One region of the Lysinibacillus sp. F12 genome, then DNA from elsewhere that is predicted to be linked to it. Evidence: riboswitches for the same ligand, from Rfam matches in the RefSeq annotation. Region 1 holds a riboswitch; the other holds the start of a gene.

Region 1 (5,287 bases):
CTACTATTCTAGCAAAGCTCATAACTACAACCATTGTAATGATTGCGCCTATCATGCTAAAGGTAGGTAAGGCATACAAGCCTACAACAGGTATCGAAATATTAAAAAAAATTGTCATGACTGCACCGACAGAAGCACCGGATGAAATACCTAATGTATATGGATCTGCTAGCGGATTTTTTAGCAAGCCCTGGAAAGCTGCTCCCGCAATAGCGAGAGCAGCCCCTACTAGCCCTGCTAAAAGCACACGAGGCAAGCGAATTTTCCAAAAGATATTGGCAGCCGTTTCATCAACTGACTGATTCCACAGCACTTCTATCGGAATATGAACAGAGCCTATAGCTACGCCACACCAAATGCTAATGATAAAAAGCGTACATGTTAATACATAGGCTGTTACTACTTTTTTCACTTAAATACCTCAGGGTAGATGGCTTTTGCTAACTCCTCAAGACCATCCGCTAAACGCGGTCCTTGACGGCTTGTTGTGCTTTCATCTACTTGCACAATGGCATTATTTTTCACTGCATTTATTGTATCGAAACCAGCACGCTTTGGTATTTTTGTTAAAATATCAGGTACATAGCTATATGTCACCACGATGACATCTGGATTTTTTGTGATAATTTGTTCTGCACTAATTTCATACCAATTATCACCATCTGCTGCTACATTTTTTGCATGAATCATCTCCAGCATTGCGTTCATAAATGTGCCTTGACCAGCTGTATAAATATTAGGTTCGTCAGAGGCCTCTACAAAAACATTCTTAGGTTCAACGTCTTTCACTTTCTCCTGTACTGCTTCTACTTTCGCCTTCATGTCAGCAATGATGTTTTCAGCCTCTGGTAATTTCCCTGTGGCACGACCAAGCTGTTCAATCGTTGTATAGGTTTCATTAAAATTCTGGGCATTTTTTACAACAAATACTTTCACGCCCGCCGATTCAAGCTGTGCAATGGCTGATTCTGAAAGAGACATGCTAGATTCATGTGCAAAAACGATGTCTGGCTTTAAGGCAATAATTTGTTCAATATTGTACTCCATGCCACCAACCTTATCCTTTTCAGCTACCTCTGGTGGATAATCGTCATTGTCTGTAACCCCGACTATTTCATCCTTTAAACCTAGGCCAAATAATATCTCTGTATTACTTGGAATAAGTGACACTATTTTCTCAGGAGGGGCCTCTAGAGTCATCTCCTTTCCAATAGCATCCGTTATAGTTATTGGAAATGTTGCCTCTTCCACCTTAGACGTTTCTTGTTGTGTTTGCTCCTCTGTAGCTGCGGACTTGTCATTTTTCGCCTCTTGTCCACAAGCTGCTAGCAACCCTATCGTTAAAAATGCCGATACTCCTATTTTCCAAAATTTCTTCATGTGAATCCTCCTTCGTAGATTTGTGCGTTCATGTGTTAGAAGTGTTCTTCCATCAAAATAAGACCCCTCATCTTCGAATGATGAGGGGTCAAAATCGCACCAAAAAACTGATACAAAATCCACCATCCTATCCTCGTAGGCTGTCATGTCTATGCTATAAAGGCAGGTCTCCTGGCTTGTGCTCATTACGTTTTTTCAAGCCTTCCCGAAATTTTCAGTGGCATTATTTGAAAAAACTCACACTTACAGTGGCGGGACCGCATCGGAATTACACCGATTTCCCTTTTCACTTTACATAAGTAAAGAACCTTTATAATATTCAGTTGAATTATATTATACATGAAATTAAAAGAAGTCGCCTCTATATCAAGGCGACTCCAAAGGTTGTTAGACAATTTCATCAAAATACTGTACGGTTTTCATCGAAGCACCAATCGGTCGTAATGACCAAGTTTGCTCTAAATAAACATCCGCAAGTTTTTCATATTTCCCACCAAATTTTTGTGCCCATTCAACTGCGATGACACTTTCATATAAATGAGCCATTTTTTGGGCAACATCCTTTGCTTCAAACGTTTTTGTAGCTTCATCGAGAGCACTAAAAATTTGTAATGTTGCCGATAGTTTAGTTAATTGCTCTTGAACGATTTTCACTAATGAATGGTCTGTTAATACTTCTAATCGCTCGCTCATCTCTTGAACAAACAATTCATGTGCTCTGTATTTATCCACTAAGCGAATAAGCTCCAACGCTAGTATATTAGCCGTACCCTCCCATACAGTCAACACTTGCGCATCCCTTAGTAAGCGTGGTGTTACAAAGTCTTCAATATAGCCATTCCCGCCATGTAGCTCAATTGCTTCACTTGCATAATGAACTGCCTGCTCTGCCGTTTCCTTTTTCATAATGGCAATATATAAACGATTCATTATGATGTCTTGTTCTGTCCCCTGACCACTTGTCACTTTGTCGTATAATTGAATAAGATCAAAAATCGTGGCTACTTCAACATGCAGCTTAGCAGCATATTTACCCAATGTATCCTGAATCATAGGGTACTGTGTTAAAGGTTTACCAAAGGCATATCGATTTGACACATAATGCTTCGCCTCCAAGAAGCCACGGCGCATAATACCAATGGATGCCACTGCATTACAAATTCTTGATAAATTAAGCGCCTCCAACATATAATAAATCCCTTTATTTGGATCACCAACTACATAGGCGAGTGCTCCATCAAACTCTACCTCACCAGATGGAACGGCTTTCACACCTAATTTATCTTTGAGTCGTCGAATACGAAGATGGTTAACCGATCCATCTTCATTTCGCCATGGAACTGCAAATAGAGTTAATCCTTTAGAGCCTGCTTGTGCACCATCTATTCGTGCCAACACCATTGCAACCCCACACATTCCAGCATTAGACGCGAAATACTTTTCACCATAGAGGCGGTACTCATTCCCTACAAGTTTTGCTTCTACTACATTTGCACCAACATCTGAGCCTCCTTGACGTTCTGTTAAAAATGTCGCCCCCTCATATAGCTCTAAATCGCCTGTTGCACAAACATGTGGTAAGAAACGCTGCTTAACTTCTTCCTCTGCATAATGGTCTAATAAATAGGCAGTGGCCATCGTTAATGTCACAGGGCAATAAAAACCGGGCTCTGCATGTGACAGTAAATAACCTTGCGCAAAGCTATAGACATAATTCCCCTTGTGACCTAGTTGGGGAATATCCTTATGCACATAACCAACAATACCCGTATTATATGTCTCTTCAATTGTTTTTTTGTAGCCGTCATTGACCCACACCTCTGAGACCTCTTCACCATAGGCATTATACCTTTGAAGGCGAGGCTCCCCTTGTCGATCGGTATGTTTCGCCCTCACGTCTATAGCGCCAGCACATAGCTCACCAAAGTCCGTCAATTCTCGATGCGCATAAGATGAAAATTCTTTACCCAACATCATTTCCAACACTTTCTGAAGCGTTTCATCACCTGTAAAGAAATTGCTTGTACGTGCTATTTCCTGTTGTAAAACTTTCATGCTATCTCACCTCTTGTCCTTTCAAAGATTGCTTTAAAATTTTGCCTGAGGCATTCCGTGGTAGCGCTTCCACTTTTTCAAAAATACGTGGTAATTTATACTTAGCAAGCCGCCCCTCTAAAAAATCTTTTAGAGCATCTTCATCAATATCCTGTTTAGCCGAATAAACAGCCTTCACTGTCTCACCCCATTGTGGATGTGGAACACCAATTACTGCCGCTTCAAATATCCCCTCAAAGCTTAAAAGGCAATCTTCTATTTCTTTCGGGTAAATATTGACTCCACCAGAAATAATCACATCTTTCTTTCGATCAACAATCCAAATAAAACCGTCTTCATCCATACGAGCGAGATCCCCTGTTTTTAACCAGCCGCCTATAAATGCCGCATTGGTTGCCACTTCATCTCTGTAGTAACCGAGCATATTACCCTCACCAAATAAAACGATTTCCCCTACTTCTCCTGCTGGTACATCTTCGCCATGGTCGTTAACAATACGTATCTCTGTACCTAAAGGTGCACGTTGACCAATACTCCCAGCCTTTTCTTCATGCTCCTTACCAAAAAGCAATGATCCACTTGGCCCCGCCTCTGTTAATCCATAAACACATGTTAAATTAGTTGTGCGGAATGACTGTTGAATAAAACGAACTTCGTTTTCGGATAACGGTGCTCCTCCATATACCCACCATTTCATAGAGGACAAATCAGCTGATTGCAATCTTGGCATCTGTGCTGTTAATAAATAAGCAACAGGTGCTCCAAAAAAATGGGTCGTTTTTTCCTGTTCAATGGAATCCATCAATAAGTCTGGCGTGAAAGTTGGTGTTAATACATTTGTAGAACCTACAAGTACACCTGCCATTAAGAATAAATGTAATGGTGCGGAATGGGTTAATGGCATCATCAGCAATATACGGCTTTCAGGCTTGACCTCCATTTCAACTGCAATCATTTGCGCAACCGTTAAAATATTTCGATAGCTAAACAATACGCCCTTCGGTTTCCCAGTTGTACCTGATGTGTACAAAATAGTCGAAGCATCATCCTCGTTTAACTGACATTCAATCGTATGAGCACTGGCACTTTGAATCATTGTTTCATACTGAAGCCAGCCCGCTACTTGCTGCCCTGTTTTAATTTTCAACGGGATTACGGCAATATGCTGGACTGCCGCAAAAATGGCTTCATGAGCAATAATTGCTTTTGCCTCAGCATGCTGTGCCACATACTCTACTTCTTGTAATGTAAACTTAGCATTGACCGGAACGACAATAGCACCCATTCGCTGAATAGCAAAATAGCTCACGACAAACTCTACAACGTTAGGCATAAAAATCAGAACTTTATCTCCCTGCCTTACACCCTGTTCTAATAAAGCATGACTAAAACGGGTCACTTGCTCATCTAAATCATGATAGGTCACTCTTCTACCATGACAAATAACAGCTTCCCTTTTTGGATACTTACGGGCATTACGTGCTAATAAATCGGAACTATTCATCGTGCATCTCTCCCCTTAAAGTCGTTAATTTTTCATTAAACATGCCATGCATTTGTTGTAATTCATTTCTCATTTGCGTAAGCTCAGCTATTTTACTATCAATCTCTTGAATTTTTTGCTCTCCGTATTCAACGGTTCGCTCCAATTGCTGAATCCCAGAGCGATCAAAGTCAAAAAGTAACACCATCTCCTTGATTTCCTCCAATGAAAAGCCGTAACGCTTTCCTCTTAAAATAAGCTTGAGCTTCGCTAATTCTTTTTTCGAAAAGGTTCGTTGATTCGTAGATGAACGTTGAGGACAAAGAAGACCAAGCTCCTCATAATAACGAATTGTGCGTGTGGACACAT
Region 2 (5,287 bases), on a different contig from region 1:
GGTCATTCTCATCCGACACGTGGGGAGGAATGCTGCCATACCGATATCAACTTTGTTAGGGATGACACTCGGAAATTTGCTAGGTGGGGCTGTCATTGTAGAGCAAGTATTTAGTTGGCCTGGACTCGGTAGATATTTAATAGAATCCATAACGAATCGTGATTACCCCGTTGTACAATGCTATGTGTTGGTGATCGCTGTCATCTATGTGCTCGCCAATCTAGGCACAGATGTATTGCATCGTTTATTGGATCCTCATCTGATGATGAAGAATAGGAGAGAGTAAAGTGAACTTAGAACGTATACATATGAGAAGATTTATGAGTCTCACTATACTAATCATCATTGGTTTACTAGGACTGTTTGCCCCACTCATGATGCCTCATGACCCTTTAGCAGTTGATATTTCTAAGAATTTTCTAGCACCTTCATGGGACTATCCATTAGGAACAGACCATTTAGGAAGATGTGTCTTCTCACGATTGCTTTTAGGGATTCGGTATTCTTTAGGTGCGGCGCTCGTCATACAAATAGTTGCTATTGTAGTAGCGATCCTGTTGGGCGCATGGGTCTCTTTAAAAAGAGGTATAATAGATGCGCTATTTATTCGGATATGCGATATTTTATTAGCTTTTCCAACACTTGTACTAGCATTTGGGCTTTTAGGTGTATTAGGGCCAAGCTTAAAAAATGTGTTAATCGCACTTATTTTGACACAGCTTATTTATTATTCAAGACTAATTCGAAGTTTATTTATCGGCATGAATGAAAAGGATTTTATTCTAGCGGCAAGAATAAGCGGTACTACAGGTGTGAAATTAATTATTCGTCACTATCTCCCTCATGTTTGGCCTCCTATTGTAACGATTGTTGCATTAGATATGGGAAAGGTTATTTTAGAGATTGCAGGCTTTTCCTTTATAGGGCTTGGCGTGCAGGCTCCCACTCCTGAGTGGGGAATGATGGTAAATGAAGGGAAGCAATATATCCGCCAACATCCCGAATTAATGCTATATCCTGGGCTTACTATCGTTCTAGTTGTCCTAGTATGTAATGTTTTGGCAAGTAGTTTAAAGACGCCTGACCAGTAAAGGGGAAGTTATGAAGAAAGTTTTAGAAGTGAAAGACTTATCGGTCAAAATTGGAGAACAAAATATTTTAAACGCCATTCATCTGACAGCCTATCAAGGCCGCGTTTTGGGGATTATTGGCGAAAGCGGTAGTGGGAAAACCATGCTTTGCCAAGCTATCATGCAAGCCTTACCGTCTAGAGCGCAGATTATCAAAGGGCACATATTCTACCATCAACAAGATTTATTGAAGATAAATGCTGCTCAAATGAGAGCTTATCGTGGAAGACATCTATCTATTATTATGCAAAATCCTTCGACTGCCTTTGACCGTGTGCAAACCATTGAAAGTCATTTTCGTGAATCATTAAAGGCTCATTTTGTTATAACTAAAAATGAAATTAGACAAATTGCTATGGAAAGCATGTCAAAAGTTAATTTACCTAATCCCGAGAAACTTTTACACTATTATCCATTCCAATTAAGTGGGGGAATGCTACAGCGTGTAATGATTGCTTTGTCACTCGCAATTCAAGCCTCGGTATACATAGCTGATGAGCCAACGACAGCTCTTGATACAGTCAACCAAAAACAGGTATTGACATTATTTGATCGGATTCGCCTGGAAACACAGGCAGCCATACTTCTTGTGACGCATGATTTAGGCGTTATTGCTGAACTAGCTGATGATGTAGCCGTGATGTATAAGGGGGAACTAATTGAACAAGCGAATGTCTATGATTTTTTTGATGCACCACAGCATCCTTATACAAAGAAACTATTACAATCCCGAATGATGTTTTAGAGGTGAAAAAATTGAAGCTACTAGAAGTGAGAAATATTGAGAAGAACTATGCACATAGACCGTTCATATTCAAGCGAAGACAGGATGCTCCTGTATTACAGAAAGTATCATTTTCACTTCAGGAGGGGGAATGCTTAGGCATTGTTGGACAAAGTGGCTCAGGAAAAAGCACATTGGGCCGAATTATATTAGGAATGGAAAGGCCAACAGCCGGTGAGGTTCTATTTCAAGGGGTTAATCTTTATGATGCCACTAGCCAACAGAAAAAAATGATACGGAGAGATTTACAAGCAGTCTTCCAAAATAGCTATCATTCATTAAATCCAAAGCACACTATTTTTCAAATTTTAGAGGAACCGTACCTAAATTTCGAGCATTATAGCTCAGCTGAGAGACACTATAAGGTAAAGGAATTACTTAATCATGTAGAGTTAGAAAAATCTATTGCCGAAAAGTATCCTTCCCAGCTTAGTGGGGGACAACAACAGCGTGTGAACATTGCAAGAGCGCTTGCCTTACATCCAAAATTAATTGTTTTAGATGAACCCATTAGTAGTTTAGATATGATTTTGCGAAAACAAATCATTCAATTACTGCAGACACTACAAAAGGATTTGCAACTTGCATACATTTTCATTTCTCATGACTTACAGGCTACACGCTTTATTTCAGATCGCATCCTCGTCATGCAAAATGGTCAGCTAGTAGAGGAAATCATGAAAGGTGAACCATTTAAGCATTCCGCATCACTTGAGCTATACAACGCGATTTTGCCCAGTCACCCTCGCGAAAGAATTCACAAGAATACTAGTTTGGAATGATCTGAAATGTCTTTGCGAAGAAAGTCCTTATTAAAATTCTTACATTGTTATTTGGAAAGCTTCGTAAAGGAGCTTTCGAACCCCCATATTTTGCCCTCTAGGTTGTTTAAGAGAGCGACCGTCCTCTGTTCCATATTATTCGGAAGTTCTTCCTTACTGAAATAAGTGAGGCTTAAGCTCTCACCATCCTTCATTTCCAATACACCCCTTACATGTTTAGCTCTATAAAGGTGAATGACTGTATAGATTTCATCGCCATTCGGATAACAGTAGTAATAATCAGGTCCTGAAAAAACACCGATAAACTCAAACTCTTTAGCCACGAGACCAGTTTCCTCATAAAGTTCACGAGCAGCAACCTGCTCTAATGTTTCGTTTATTTCCATTGAACCGCCAGGTAATCCCCAATCCAACGTATCTGAACGATGTTGAAAGAGTATTTTCTTATCATCATTAACAACAAGAACTGTCGAACCAACGCTTATAATTGGTCTATTACCGATAAGCTTTCTTAATTCAGTTATATAGCCCATCCCGTCACTCCTCGTTTCATCGTAATGCAAAACAAATCGCTTTTTTAAAGCAGGCTTCATAAATATAGCTCCATTGGGATTGATTAACAATCTTTTTTTGAGCGAAATAATGCTTAAATATGCAGAATAGTTCGTCAAAAATGAAAAATAGCTTTTTATAATCAGTCTTTTCTGAATTTTACCTATATTGATTGTTTGGAAACCTCTATGTTAAGGTAAAAAGACAAATTGAATATGCTAAATTTTGGTGGTTCAAATGGGTTTGATTCCATTTGATTAAAAGGGAAGTTGGTGTGAGTCCAACACTGTCCCGCAACTGTATGTAGGAGTTCCATAACGAGACCACTGTTTTGTTCTTCAAAACGGGAAGGTGTTATAGGAACGTTGATGATAAGTCAGGAGACCTGCCACTAAATAAGCATCAATTGACCTACGAGGATAGGGAGGTGTTAGCTACTGTATGATGATTGTGAATGGATGTAAGTTCACTGTTTTTTGTTCTGTCATACTTTTGTAGATTAACAACTTCTAAAGGATAGAAGTTGTTTTTTTGTTGTTCTTTCGAGTTTGAATGGTAACGCTTACAAGAATGATTAAACAAAGGGGTTGTAATCTATGGAGTTAACGTATTCACCAGGTCTTGATGGAGTTATTGCTGCGGAAACAAAACTGTCTTTCTTAGACGTAGTAGGCAGTCAAATTGTTATACGTGGCTATGATTTGATTGAACTATCTCAGCGATACGCCTATTTAGATATTGTCCATTTATTATTGCACGGAAACCTACCAACTACTGAGCAACAAGCTGACGTACAGGATAAATTGAAAGAAAACTATCACGTTCCACAAGAGCTTTTTCAAATTTTCAACTTATTACCAAATGGGACACATGCGATGGACGGCCTTCGAACTGGAATTTCAGCGTTAGCAGGGTATGATCAGCACATCCATGATCGTTCGACTGAAATGAATGTAACACGAGCATATCGACTTTTAGGTGGAATGCCCAACATCGTTGCGAATAGCTACCGTGTATTAAATGGTCAAGATGTTGTAGAACCGGATAGTCAGCTTTCTTATAGTGCTAATTTTTATTACATGATTACTGGAAGAAAACCAACACCATTAGAAGAGGGAATTTTTGACCAATCACTTGTTTTATATAGTGAACATGAAATGCCGAATTCGACCTTTGCTGCTCGTGTTATTGCCTCCACACAATCCGATCTGTATGGTGCTCTAACTGGTGCTGTCGCATCATTGAAAGGAAATTTGCATGGTGGGGCGAACGAGGCAGTCATGTATATGCTGCTTGAAGCTAAGACTGTGGAGGGCTTTGAAGCGATGCTGAAAAACAAGCTCAAAAATAAAGATAAAATAATGGGCTTTGGCCATCGTGTCTATATGAAAAAAATGGACCCAAGAGCGCAGATCATGAAAGAAGCTTTGTATAAACTATGCTTGGAGCAAGGGGATGACTGCTTATATCACATGTGCGAAGCCGGTGAAAAAGTGATGGTGGAGGAAAAAGGCTTGTATCCAAATTTAGATTATTATGCTGCGCCCGTGTACTACATGCTGGGCTTACCAATTGAATTATATACGCCTATTTTCTTTGGCTCTCGAACGATCGGTTTATGTGCACATGTGATCGAACAACATGACAATAATCGATTATTTAGACCTCGTGTTCATTATATAGGCGAGCGTCATAACCTTGAAGAATTGTCGGTATAATCAAGTTTTAACAACTCGCCATAGAGCTGATGGACATTCTGACCAATGCCCATCAGCATACTAGTATATCAAATTCATACCTTGAAAGGAAGATATAGATGATTAAAACGAATGAAAAAACGATGACAGACCAGCTTCTTATTGATATTGCGGATTACGTATTAAACACAAAGATTACGAGCGAAGAAGCTTACGAAACGGCTCGATATGTTTTATTGGATACGTTAGGTTGTGGCATTTTAGCTTTACAATATCCTGAATGTACAAAACTTCTAGGTCCTGTAGTACCAGGTACAGTCGTTCCAAATGGTACTCGTATTC

What was found. Region 1 has a riboswitch for cobalamin ahead of AC3CH7_RS22015 (ABC transporter substrate-binding protein). Riboswitches for the same ligand answer to the same signal wherever they lie in the genome.
Region 2: it holds a riboswitch for cobalamin, as region 1 does, so the genes downstream of both, mmgD (citrate synthase) here and AC3CH7_RS22015 (ABC transporter substrate-binding protein) in region 1, are expected to answer to the same signal.

The regions. Positions count from the first base shown of each region.
Region 1 covers NZ_JBYMLP010000007.1:76,669-81,955, reverse strand. The annotation lists gene AC3CH7_RS22020 (FecCD family ABC transporter permease) at 1-412, opposite strand, end outside; gene AC3CH7_RS22015 (ABC transporter substrate-binding protein) at 409-1,380, opposite strand; cobalamin riboswitch at 1,525-1,707, opposite strand; gene AC3CH7_RS22010 (acyl-CoA dehydrogenase family protein) at 1,768-3,435, opposite strand; gene AC3CH7_RS22005 (class I adenylate-forming enzyme family protein) at 3,437-4,939, opposite strand; gene AC3CH7_RS22000 (MerR family transcriptional regulator) at 4,932-5,287, opposite strand, start outside.
Region 2 covers NZ_JBYMLP010000002.1:238,851-244,137, reverse strand. The annotation lists gene nikB (nickel ABC transporter permease) at 1-286, shown strand, start outside; gene AC3CH7_RS08210 (ABC transporter permease subunit) at 288-1,091, shown strand; gene AC3CH7_RS08205 (ABC transporter ATP-binding protein) at 1,102-1,875, shown strand; gene AC3CH7_RS08200 (ABC transporter ATP-binding protein) at 1,878-2,696, shown strand; gene AC3CH7_RS08195 (NUDIX hydrolase) at 2,744-3,229, opposite strand; cobalamin riboswitch at 3,461-3,655, shown strand; gene mmgD (citrate synthase) at 3,845-4,966, shown strand; gene AC3CH7_RS08185 (bifunctional 2-methylcitrate dehydratase/aconitate hydratase) at 5,065-5,287, shown strand, end outside.